Regions from separate parts of the Variovorax terrae genome, predicted to be linked through region 2. Evidence: predicted binding sites of a transcription regulator. Region 2 holds the regulator's gene; the other holds the start of a gene.
The links. Region 2 encodes LexA, which represses DNA repair genes until DNA is damaged. Its sites were predicted from a motif close to ACTGTATNNNNATACAGT; they were not measured.
Positions count from the first base shown of each region.

Region 1: recA (recombinase RecA) is a predicted target of LexA. The motif match lies at 2,478-2,495, and genes of this name have one in related genera.

Region 1 is NZ_JALGBI010000003.1:425,531-431,092, reverse strand. It holds gene argC (N-acetyl-gamma-glutamyl-phosphate reductase) at 1-822, shown strand, start outside; gene recX (recombination regulator RecX) at 910-1,368, opposite strand; gene recA (recombinase RecA) at 1,375-2,436, opposite strand; gene MMF98_RS21455 (MarR family winged helix-turn-helix transcriptional regulator) at 2,577-3,068, shown strand; gene MMF98_RS21450 (response regulator) at 3,126-3,800, shown strand; gene MMF98_RS21445 (sensor histidine kinase) at 3,882-5,327, shown strand; gene MMF98_RS21440 (glutathione S-transferase family protein) at 5,350-5,562, opposite strand, start outside.
Region 2 is NZ_JALGBI010000001.1:1,958,531-1,964,092, reverse strand. It holds gene MMF98_RS09280 (D-2-hydroxyacid dehydrogenase family protein) at 1-396, opposite strand, end outside; gene MMF98_RS09275 (DUF1993 domain-containing protein) at 488-1,003, shown strand; gene MMF98_RS09270 (hypothetical protein) at 1,014-1,355, opposite strand; gene MMF98_RS09265 (helix-hairpin-helix domain-containing protein) at 1,530-1,814, opposite strand; gene lexA (transcriptional repressor LexA) at 1,832-2,518, opposite strand; gene MMF98_RS09255 (asparaginase) at 2,597-3,532, shown strand; gene adk (adenylate kinase) at 3,710-4,366, opposite strand; gene kdsB (3-deoxy-manno-octulosonate cytidylyltransferase) at 4,555-5,328, opposite strand; gene MMF98_RS09240 (Trm112 family protein) at 5,325-5,507, opposite strand; gene lpxK (tetraacyldisaccharide 4'-kinase) at 5,488-5,562, opposite strand, start outside.

The DNA of each region.
Region 1 (5,562 bases), on a different contig from region 2:
GAGCTGCGCAAGGACCCGGCCGCCAAGCGCGCGCTGGTGGCCGGCGTGGACCTCGTCATCCTGTGCCTGCACGACGATGCCGCCCGCGAATCCGTCGCCCTGATCGACGACGTGGCTCGGGCCAGCGGCCAGCCGGGCCCCAAGATCATCGACGCCTCGACCGCGCACCGCACGGCGCCGGGCTGGGTGTTTGGCTTTCCCGAACTGGTGCAGGGGCAGCGCGAGGCCGTGGCCAGCGCCCGCCGCGTGGCCAACCCGGGCTGCTACGCCACGGGGGCGATCGCGCTGATCCGCCCGCTGGTGGATGCCGGCCTGGTGCCGGTCGACTTCCCGCTGGCGCTGCCGTCGGTGAGCGGCTACTCGGGCGGCGGACGCAGCATGATCGAGGCCTACGAGAGCGGCTCCGCTCCGCCGTTCGAGACCTATGCGCTGACGCTCAACCACAAGCACCTGCCGGAGATCATGAAGTACACCGGCCTGACGCGCCGGCCCCTGTTCGTGCCGTCGGTGGGCAACTTCAAGCAGGGCATGCTGGTGCAGTTGCCGCTGCACCTGGACGTTTTGCCCGGCGCCCCGAAAGCCACCGACCTGTACGAAGCCCTGGCGCGGCACTACGCCGGCAGCGAATGGGTCACGGTGGAGCCGGCCACGGACGACGGCAAGCTGGACGCCACCGCGCTCAACGACACCAACAAGATGGAGTTGCGCGTGTTCGGCAACGAGGCGTTCCGCCAGGCCGTGCTGATCGCGCGGCTGGACAACCTTGGCAAGGGCGCCAGCGGCGCGGCGGTGCAGAACCTCAAACTGATGCTGGGGCTGTGAGCCGCTCGCTACTGATTTGATAGCATCAGATGACCGCAGGACCTGGACATCCGGCCGAAATGGCTGAAAACCTGCGCTGAGGCGGCCTCAATCCTCGCCGTCCGCCCCCGCGGACACCACCCGGCGCACCACCTCGGCGCCAAAGCCGCGCGAGGCCAGGAACCGCATCTGCCGGCCGCGCTCGGCGGCATCGGCGGGCGGCTCGCCGAATTTCTTGCGCCAGACTTCGCGGGCGCGGGCCAGCTCGGTGGCCTGCAGGCCGGCCACGGCATCCAGCACCGCCTCCGGGTCCAGCCCCTTGTTCTGCAGTTCCTGCCGGATGCGCGCCGTGCCGACGCGGGCGGCGCGGCGGTGGATCACCGACTCGACCACGCGCTGCTCGTCGATGAAGCCCTTGGCCTGCAGTTCGTCGAGCGCCCGCGCGAGCTGGCCAGGCTCTTCCTCAAAGGAGGCCAGCTTGCGCTCCAGCTCGGCCCGTGAGTACTCGCGCGCCGACAGCAGGCGCAGGGCGCGGCCTTTGAGGGACGGCTGACCGGCCAGCGCCATGCCGCCCTACGCCTTCTCTTCGTCGACTTCGGCCGCCAGCAGCGGGATGCCCAGCGACTCGCGCACCTTGTTCTCGATCTCGAAGGCGAGCGCCGGGTTCTCGCGCAGGAACTCGCGCGAGTTGTCGCGGCCCTGGCCGATCTTCTCGCCGTTGTAGGCGTACCAGGCGCCCGACTTCTCCAGGATGCGCGCGGTCACGCCCATGTCGATGATCTCGCCATGGCGGCTGATGCCCTCGCCGAACAGGATGTCGAACTCCGCCGTCTTGAACGGGGGCGCGACCTTGTTCTTCACCACCTTGACCTTGGTTTCGTTGCCGATCGCCTCTTCGCCCTTCTTGATGGTGCCGGTGCGGCGGATGTCCAGCCGCACCGAGGCGTAGAACTTCAGCGCGTTGCCGCCCGTGGTGGTTTCGGGGCTGCCGAACATCACGCCGATCTTCATGCGGATCTGGTTGATGAAGATCACCATGCAGTTGGTCTTCTTGATGGTGGCGGTGAGCTTGCGCAGGGCCTGGCTCATCAGGCGGGCCTGCAGGCCGGGCAGCGAGTCGCCCATTTCGCCCTCGATTTCGGCCTTGGGCGTGAGCGCGGCCACCGAGTCGATCACGATCAGGTCGACCGCGCCGGAGCGCACTAGGCTGTCCACGATCTCGAGCGCCTGCTCGCCGGTGTCGGGCTGGCTGATCAGCAGGTCCGGCACGTGCACGCCCAGTTTCTGCGCGTACTGGATGTCCAGCGCATGCTCGGCATCGACGAAGGCGCAGGTGCCGGCCTGCTTCTGCATCTCGGCGATGACCTGCAGCGTCAGCGTGGTCTTGCCCGAGGATTCGGGGCCGTAGATCTCGATCACGCGGCCGCGCGGCAGGCCGCCCACGCCCAGCGCGATGTCCAGCCCCAGCGAGCCGGTGGAGACCACCTGGATGTCCTCGATCGCCTCGCCTTCGCCCAGGCGCATGATGGTGCCCTTGCCGAACTGCTTCTCGATCTGGGCCAGGGCCGCCTGCAAGGCCTTGGCCTTCTCGCTGTTGGCGCCACTGATGCTGCTGCCTTTGACTTGAGCGTCCATGAAAATCTCCTTGGGAATCAACGGGTTGAACGGCTGCAGCCAGTGTTTTTATCTACAGGCTGGATGTTTGACCAGTACTTTATCGCAGCTCTTCGCGCAAAGTAAGCCTTATTTTGGTCAGTTTGCCTTACCATCTGGCGATGACCTCCTCGCTCCCCGGCCTCCCCGCCGAAGACGGCTGGCGGCAGACCCACCTGGGCCGGCTGCTGGGCCATGCCATGCGGCGTTTCGACGCCCGCGTGCTGGCGCTGATGGCGCACAACGTGGAAGTGCCGCTGGCGCTGTCCAACCTCGCCGCGCGCGCCCAGGTCAGCGCCGCCCACATCCACATCACGCGGCACCTCGCGCTGGAGGGCTCGCGCCTGACCGATCTGGCCGAGCAGGCCGGCATGAGCAAGCAGGCCATGGGCGACCTGGTGGACCAGTGCGAGGCCTGGGGGCTGGTGCTGCGCGAGGCCGATCCGCGCGATGCGCGCGCGCGGCGGGTGCGCTTCACGCCCACCGGCCTGGCCTGGCTGCAGGCGTTCCGCGACGCCGTGGCGCAGGCCGAGGCCGAATTCCGCGCCGAAGTGGGGGCGGACGTGGCCACCGTCGCCATGATCGGGCTGGAGGCCTACGGCGCACAAGCCTAGAATTTCATTCAAAGCCCCGGGCCGGACGATGCCGGGACGGCACAACAGGAGACAGTCATGCGGATTCTGATTGCGGAAGATGACCAGGTGCTGGCCGACGGGCTGCTGCGCAGCCTGCGCGGCTCGGGCGCGGCGGTGGACCATGTGGCCAGCGGCACCGAGGCGGACGCCGCGCTCATGACCAACAACGAGTTCGACCTGCTGATCCTGGACCTCGGCCTGCCCAAGATGCACGGCCTGGAGGTGCTCAAGAAGCTGCGCGGCCGCGGCTCCTCGCTGCCGGTGCTGATCCTGACAGCCGCCGACAGCGTGGAGGAGCGCGTCAAGGGGCTGGACTACGGCGCCGACGACTACATGGCCAAGCCGTTCTCGCTGCAGGAGCTGGAGGCGCGCGTGCGCGCGCTGACGCGCCGCGGCATGGGCGGCACCAGCTCCACCATCAAGCACGGCCCGCTGGTGTACGACCAGGCCGGCCGCGTGGCCACGATCGACGGCAAGATGGTGGAGCTGTCGGCGCGCGAACTCGGCCTGCTCGAGGTGCTGCTGCAGCGCGCCGGCCGGCTGGTCAGCAAGGACCAGTTGGTGGAGCGGCTGTGCGAGTGGGGCGAGGAAGTGAGCAACAACGCGATCGAGGTCTACATCCACCGCCTGCGCAAGAAGATCGAGAAAGGGCCGGTGCGCATCGCCACCGTGCGCGGGCTGGGCTACTGCCTTGAGAAAATTCCTGGCTAACGCTATCAAATCAATAGCATCCAACGTCCACCCGACGAGAACATTGGCTTGTTTTGATGCGCAAACGGCGCGGGAGAGGCCATGAAGATCTTCCAGCGCGAGCAGCGCTCGCTGTTCGGCGAGATCCTCGACTGGATGCTCACGCCGCTGCTGCTGCTGTGGCCGGCCAGCCTGGCGCTGACCTGGCTGGTGGCGCAGGGCATCGCGGGCCGCCCCTTCGACCGCGCGCTCGAGTACAACGTGCAGGCGCTGGCCCAGCTCGTGACGGCGCAGCACAACCGCGTGCAGCTCAACCTGCCGCAGCCCGCGCGCGAACTGCTGCGCGCCGACGACTCCGACCTGGTCTACTACCAGGTGATGGGCGTGAAGGGCGAGTTCCTCAGCGGCGACCACGACTTTCCCGCGCCGCCCGAAGACGAGAAACCCGCCATCGGCGAGGTGCGGCTGCGCGACGGCGAGATCCATGGCCTGGACGTGCGCATCGCCTACACCTGGATCCGCATGGACATCCCCGATGCGCAGCCGGCCCTGGTGCAGGTGGCCGAGACGCGCGAGAAGCGCAAGGTGCTGGCCACCGAAATCATCAAGGGCGTGATGCTGCCGCAGTTCGTGATCCTGCCGCTGGCGGTGCTGCTGGTGTGGCTGGCGCTGGTGCGCGGCATCAAGCCGCTGAACCAGCTCGAGGAGCGCATCCGCGCGCGCAAGCCCGACGACCTGAGCCCGCTGGACGACAGCGCCGTGCCGCTGGAGGTGGCGCCGCTGGTGTCCTCGGTCAACGGGCTGCTGACGCGGCTGAAGGACTCCATCGCCACGCAGAAGCGCTTCCTGGCCGACGCTGCGCACCAGCTCAAGACGCCGCTGGCGGGCCTGCGCATGCAGGCCGACCTGGCCCAGCGCGAGGGTGCCAACGCCGACGAGCTCAAGCAGTCGCTCAAGCAGATCGGCCTGGCCAGCATCCGCGCCACCCACACCGTCAACCAGCTGCTGGCGCTGGCGCGCGCCGAGAGCAGCGGCGCGGTGATCGCGCGCCAGCCCTGCGACCTGGCGCGCCTCACCACCGAGGTGGTGCGCGACTCGGTGCCGCGCGCGCTCGAAAAGCGCATCGATCTCGGCTACGACGGCGCCCAGCCCGGCACGCCGGGCGTCATGCTCGACGGCAACCCGACCCTGCTCAAGGAGCTGATCCGCAACCTGCTGGACAACGCCATCAACTACACGCCATCCTCGGCCGACAAGCCCGGCGTGATCACCGCCCGCGTGCTGGCCGACACCTTCGGCAAGGTGCTGGTGTTGCAGGTGGAAGACTCGGGCCCGGGCATTCCGGCGGCCGAGCGCGAACTGGTGTTCCAGCCGTTCTACCGCACGCTGGGCACGAATGTGGACGGCTCGGGCCTGGGCCTGCCCATCGTGCTGGAAATCGCGCGCCAGCATGGCGCCACGGTCAGCCTGGAAGAAGCCCATCCCGGCCACGTGCCGCCGGGCGCCTGCTTCAGCGTGCGCTTCTCGGCCGCCGCCGGCGCGGGCTGACGCGGCCGGGCTACGCGGCGGCTCAGGCCGCCTTGTAGAGGTTGAGCTGCAGGCGCTCGCGCTCGATCACGCGCGCCACCGGTGGCAGCTGCGCCAGGCGCTGCACGAAGGCCCACAGCGGGCCGTAGTCCTGCGGATCGATGCCGGCCAGGCTGCCCCAGCGCAGCAGCGTGAGGCTGTAGGCATCGAGCGGGCCGAACTGCGCCCCGCCGAGGTAGGGCCGGCCGGCGCGCTG
Region 2 (5,562 bases):
CCAGGCGCCATGCTTGAGGTGCGCGATGTACTGGGGCAGGCGGCGCACGGACGCCATGATCAGGGCCCAGGTCAGCTCAGCCGGCGCCACCGGCGAGCCCACGCCCTCGGCCACCGCGATGCCGCGCTCGCTGCAGGCCGCCACGTCGACATGGGGGCCGACCTTGCCGGTCTGCGCGATCAGCTTGAGCCGGGGCAGTTTTTCGATCAGCGCGCGCGTGATGTGCGTGCGTTCGCGGATCAGGACGATCACGTCGGCGTCCTTCAGCCGCACCGAGAGCTGGCCGATCCCCTTGACCGTGTTGGTGTAGACCTTGGCCGGGAAGGCGTCGAGCCGGGCGGCGCAGTCGAGTTTGCGCACCGCATCCTGGTAGTCGTCGAGGATCACAATGTTCATGCCATCATTGTGCCTTGGCACATGCAGTTTTTTCGGCGCATGGCCCGCCCCCGCGGTTTCAATCCGTACAGAATTCACACCGGAGTTTCAGATGTCCATTTCCATGTCGTCGGCCAGCCTGCCGATTTTCAAATCCATGCTCGGCAACCTTAGCCATTTCCTGGACAAGGCGCAGGCCCATGCCGAGGCGAAGAAGTTCGATGCTGCCGTGCTGCTGCAGTGCCGCCTGGCGCCCGACATGCTGCCGTTCACGCGCCAGGTGCTGATCGCCTGCGACGGCCCCAAGCTCGGCGTGGCGCGGCTGTCGGGCGTGGAGGCGCCGAAGTTCGAGGACAACGAGGCCACCTTGCCCGAACTGAAGGCGCGCATCGAGAAAACCCTGGCCTACCTGGAGAGCGTGCCCGCCGAGCGGCTCGATGGCACGGAGGACAAGGAGATCACCTTCCCGGTCGGCCGTGAGAAGACGCGCACCATGAAGGGCGAGGCCTACCTCAAGCATTGGGTCCTGCCCAATTTCTTCTTCCATGTGACCACGGCCTATGCCATCCTGAGGCACAACGGCGTGGCGCTGGGCAAGACCGACTACCTGCTGGGCAGCCAGGCCTGAGCGTACCGCGTCAGTGCCGCGTGGCTTCGAGCGCGGCAAGCCGGTCCAGCTCGGCGCAGACATCGGCCATGCTGCCCGAGATCACCATGCGGCCCGCATCCGCCGGCGGGCGGCCGGCTTCGAGCACGCGCACCACGCGCAGCGGCCGGTGAATCCGAAGATTGGATGCTTTGGGGGCGGAGGTCCAGGTGCAGCGGTCATTGTCTGCTATGGGTTTGATAGCAGACGGGCTGGCGCGCCGGCCGGGCCGGCGTCCCGCGCGGGCCGGATGCGCCACGCCCGGCATGAGCCAGTGGGCCAGGGCCTGCAGTGGAGAGAAGAGGCCGCTGACGGCAAACAATGCGATTCCCATGTGAAACCTTTCCAGTCGGTGCGGGGCAGGGCCTTGCCAAGGGCGGGCGCTGTCTCGCGGATTGTCAAAAACAGAGGTTGAACACAGGCAGGATTGCTGAACCAGCCGCTGCGCCAGGGTGATGGCCTGTGACTGCCATACGCCCGCCACCTGGCGCTGCGGAAATTTTCTTGTCTAGAGATCCCTGTACAAGCTCTTTCTTTGCGCCGTGTAGTGCCACCAGGGCGCGGGCGCTGCACCGTTCATGAAGTCGACCGCAGCCATGAAGGTGTCGAGCACGCACGGATCTTGGCGCTGGTGCGTGGCGCGGTTGAGCGACCGGTACAGCGCCAGCGCATCCCGGCCTTGCAACTGCTGCGGCTGGTGGATGCCGATCAACCGCAGATCGCTGGCGATCGCGCGGCCGATGTTGGGGATGTCCTCCAGGGCCTGGGCCTGCTGCGCCGTTGCCGCCTTCATGGGAATGCCTCGCTCGCCTACATCAGCATGGTGTTGCGGATCAGGCCGACGGCCAGGCCTTCGATCTCGAAGGGCTCGCCGGGCTCGACGATGATGGTCTGGTAGTCGGGGTTCTCGGCGTGCAGCTCGATCAGGTGCTTGTTGCGCTTGAAGCGCTTGACCGTGACTTCGTCGCCCAGGCGCGCCACCACGATCTGGCCGTTCTTGGCGTCCTTGCCGGCCTGCACGGCGAGCAGGTCGCCATCCATGATGCCGGCGTCGCGCATGGACATGCCGCGCACCTTGAGCAGGTAGTCGGGCCTGCGCTGGAACAGGCTGCTTTCGACGTAGTAGGTCTGGTCCACATGCTCCTGCGCGAGAATGGGCGAGCCGGCGGCCACCCGCCCCACCAGGGGCAGGGCCAGCTGGGCCAGGCTGGGCAGCGGCAGGGAGAACTGCTTGATGCGCGACTCGTTGATGGAGCGCAGCGTGTCGCTCTTGAGGCGGATGCCGCGCGAGGTGCCGCTGACCAGCTCGATCACGCCCTTGCGCGCCAGCGCCTGCAGGTGCTCCTCGGCGGCGTTGGCAGACTTGAAGCCGAGCTCGGCGGCGATCTCGGCCCGCGTGGGCGGCGCGCCGGTGCGGGCGATGGCGCTCTGGATCAGGTCCAGAATCTGCTGCTGGCGGGCGGTGAGTTTGACGGGAAACTGCGGCAGGTCGATCATGGCGGCTCCTTGGGGGCACATCACTGTCTTAATATCCAGTAACTGTATTTTTAACCAGTTTTTGAAAGTTTGCAAGCGATGGCGCAAAAGATTGTGGTTCTGGGCACCGGCGGCACGATCGCCGGCACGGCCGCGACGGCGGGAGACAACATCGGCTACACCGCTGCGCAGGTTGGTGTGGAGCAGCTGGTGGCGGCCCTCCCGGCGCTGCGCGGCGTGCCGCTGCTGACCGAACAGGTGGCGCAGGTCGACAGCAAGGACATGGATTTCGGCATCTGGGCCGCGCTGGCCCGGCGCTGCGCCCATTGGCTGGCCCAGCCCGAGGTGCAGGGCATCGTCATCACGCATGGCACCGACACGCTGGAGGAGACCGCGTACTTCCTGCAATCGGTGCTGGCGGCCGCCAAGCCCGTGGTGCTGGCCTGCGCCATGCGCCCGGCCACGGCCCTCTCGCCGGATGGCCCGCAGAACCTGCTGGACGCCGTAGCCGTGGCGCGCACGGCGGGCGCGCATGGCGTGGTGGCCGTGTGCGCGGGCGTGGTGCACGGCGCGCTGGAGGTTCGCAAGGCCCACACCTACCGGCTCGATGCCTTCAGCTCGGGCGAGGGCGGGCCGCTCGGCTATGTCGAGGAAGGCGCTGTGCGTTTGACGCGAAATTGGCCAGAGGTCCAGGCGGGGTGGTCATTAGATGCTATCGAAAAGATAGCGAACGAGGCGACCTGGCCGCGCGTGGAAATCGTCATGAACTATGCCGGCGCCAGCGGCGCCGTGGTGCGGGCGCTGGTGCAGGACGGCGTGCAGGGCCTGGTGGCGGCGGGCACCGGCAACGGCAGCCTGCACCATGAACTCGAAACCGCTTTGCTCGACGCGCAGGCTGCCGGCGTGAAGGTGGTGCGCGCCACGCGCTGCGCCGACGGGCGCGTGCTGCCCAGGCCCGGTGACGCCATCGCCGATTCGCAGGGGCTGTCGCCCGTGAAGGCGCGCGTGGCGCTGCTGCTGGGGTTGCTGCGCTAAGGGGATTCGTTGCTGCCGGGCCGGCCCCGGAAAGAAAAACGCCCCGGCAGGCGGGGCGTGGATTTCATGGTGGGTCGCACGGCTCGCGGCCTAGTCCAGGGCCACCGCGGAACCGGCTCTGCCGGGCCGCTGGTGGCGCCCCCTTGGGGGGAGGCGCCGTAGGCGCTTCGAGGGGGCTCAGCCCGCCAGTGCCTGCAGTGCGCGCGCGGTGATCTCGTCCACCGTGCCCAGGCCGCTGATGGCGCGGTAGCGCGGCGCGGCGGCCGGTTCGGCTGCGGCCCAGGTGCTGTAGTAGTCCACCAGCGGGCGGGTCTGGGCGCTGTAAACCTCCAGGCGCTTCTTGACGGTGTCTTCCTTGTCGTCGTCGCGCTGGATCAGCGGCTCGCCGGTCACGTCGTCCAGGCCCTCGGCCTTGGGCGGGTTGAACTTGACGTGGTAGGTGCGGCCCGACGCCGGGTGCGAGCGGCGCCCGCTCATGCGCTCGATGATGGCGTCGAACGGCACGTCGATCTCCAGCACGTAGTCGAGCTTCACGCCGGCGGCCTTCATCGCGTCGGCCTGCGGGATGGTGCGCGGAAAGCCGTCGAACAGGAAGCCGTTGGCGCAGTCGGGCTGGGCGATGCGTTCCTTCACGAGGCCGATGATGATGTCGTCGCTGACCAGGGCACCGGAATCCATCACGGCCTTGGCCTGCAGGCCCAGCGGCGTGCCGGCCTTGACGGCGGCGCGCAGCATGTCGCCGGTGGAGATTTGGGGAATGCCGTACTTCTGGCAGATGAACGCGGCTTGCGTTCCCTTGCCGGCACCGGGGGCGCCCAACAAAATCAGTCTCATGAAAATCCTCGGATGGTTTGCAATCGGCCTGCGCTGTGGGCCGCCGGGGCTGGATCCCGTCATCAGGCCGTCACGCGTTATTGCCGCCGAGGATAGCATGCGTGAGCTTCACCTCCGCTGACAGCGCAGGCTGCGGCGGGGCCTCTCAAACCCGGGAAAGCGCTAGGCCCGTCCGGTCCTGCGAGCGCTCACAACAGGCGGCGCACGCGCTCCAGGTCTTCGGGCGTGTCCACCCCCGGGCCGGGCGCGTGGGGCGTGACATGCACCGCGATGCGGTGGCCGTGCCAGAGCGCCCGCAGCTGCTCCAGCGCCTCGGTGATTTCGAGGGGCGCTTGCGCCAGCCGCGGAAACTCGCGCAGAAAGCCCACGCGGTAGCCGTACAGGCCGATGTGGCGCAGCGGCGGCGGGCCCGGGGGCAGGGCGCCGAGGCCCTGCGCGAAGCCGTCGCGCCACCAGGGGATCGGGGCGCGGCTGAAGTACAGCGCCAGGCCGGTGGCGTCGAGCACCACCTTGACGACGTTCGGGTTGGCGAACTCGGCGGCGTCGCCGATGGCATGCGCGGCCGTGCTCATGCTGGCCTCGGGGCGCGCTTGCAGCAGGCGGGCCATCTCGCCGATGAGGCTGGGCTCGATCAGCGGCTCGTCGCCCTGCACGTTGACGACGATGGCGTCGTCGGACAAGCCCAGCCGCTCGCAGGCTTCGGCGAGGCGGTCGCTGCCCGAGGGATGGTCGGTGCGGGTCAGCACGGCGTCGATACCGTGCAGCCGGCAGGCTTCGAGGATGGCGGCGTCGTCGGCCGCCACCACCACGCGCAGCGCGCCGGACTGCTGCGCGCGCTGCGCCACGCGCACCACCATGGGCAGGCCGCCGAGGTCGGCCAGCGGCTTGTTCGGCAGGCGGCTGGAGGCCAGCCGGGCCGGGATCAGGACGGTGAAGGCGGCGGGCGCGCCGGCGCCGCTCACAGTCCGAGTTCCTCGTCGCTCAGGGTGCGGGCTTCGTTTTCGAGCAGGATCGGAATGCCGTCGCGCACCGGGTAGGCCAGGCGGGCGCTGCGCGAGACCAGCTCCTGCGCCTCGCGGCGGTATTCGAGCGGGCCCTTGGTCACGGGGCAGACCAGCAGTTCAAGGAGTTTGCTGTCCATTCAGGGGTTCTCGTGAAGATGCATCGGGCGATGATAGCCGCGCCCGTGGCGCCTC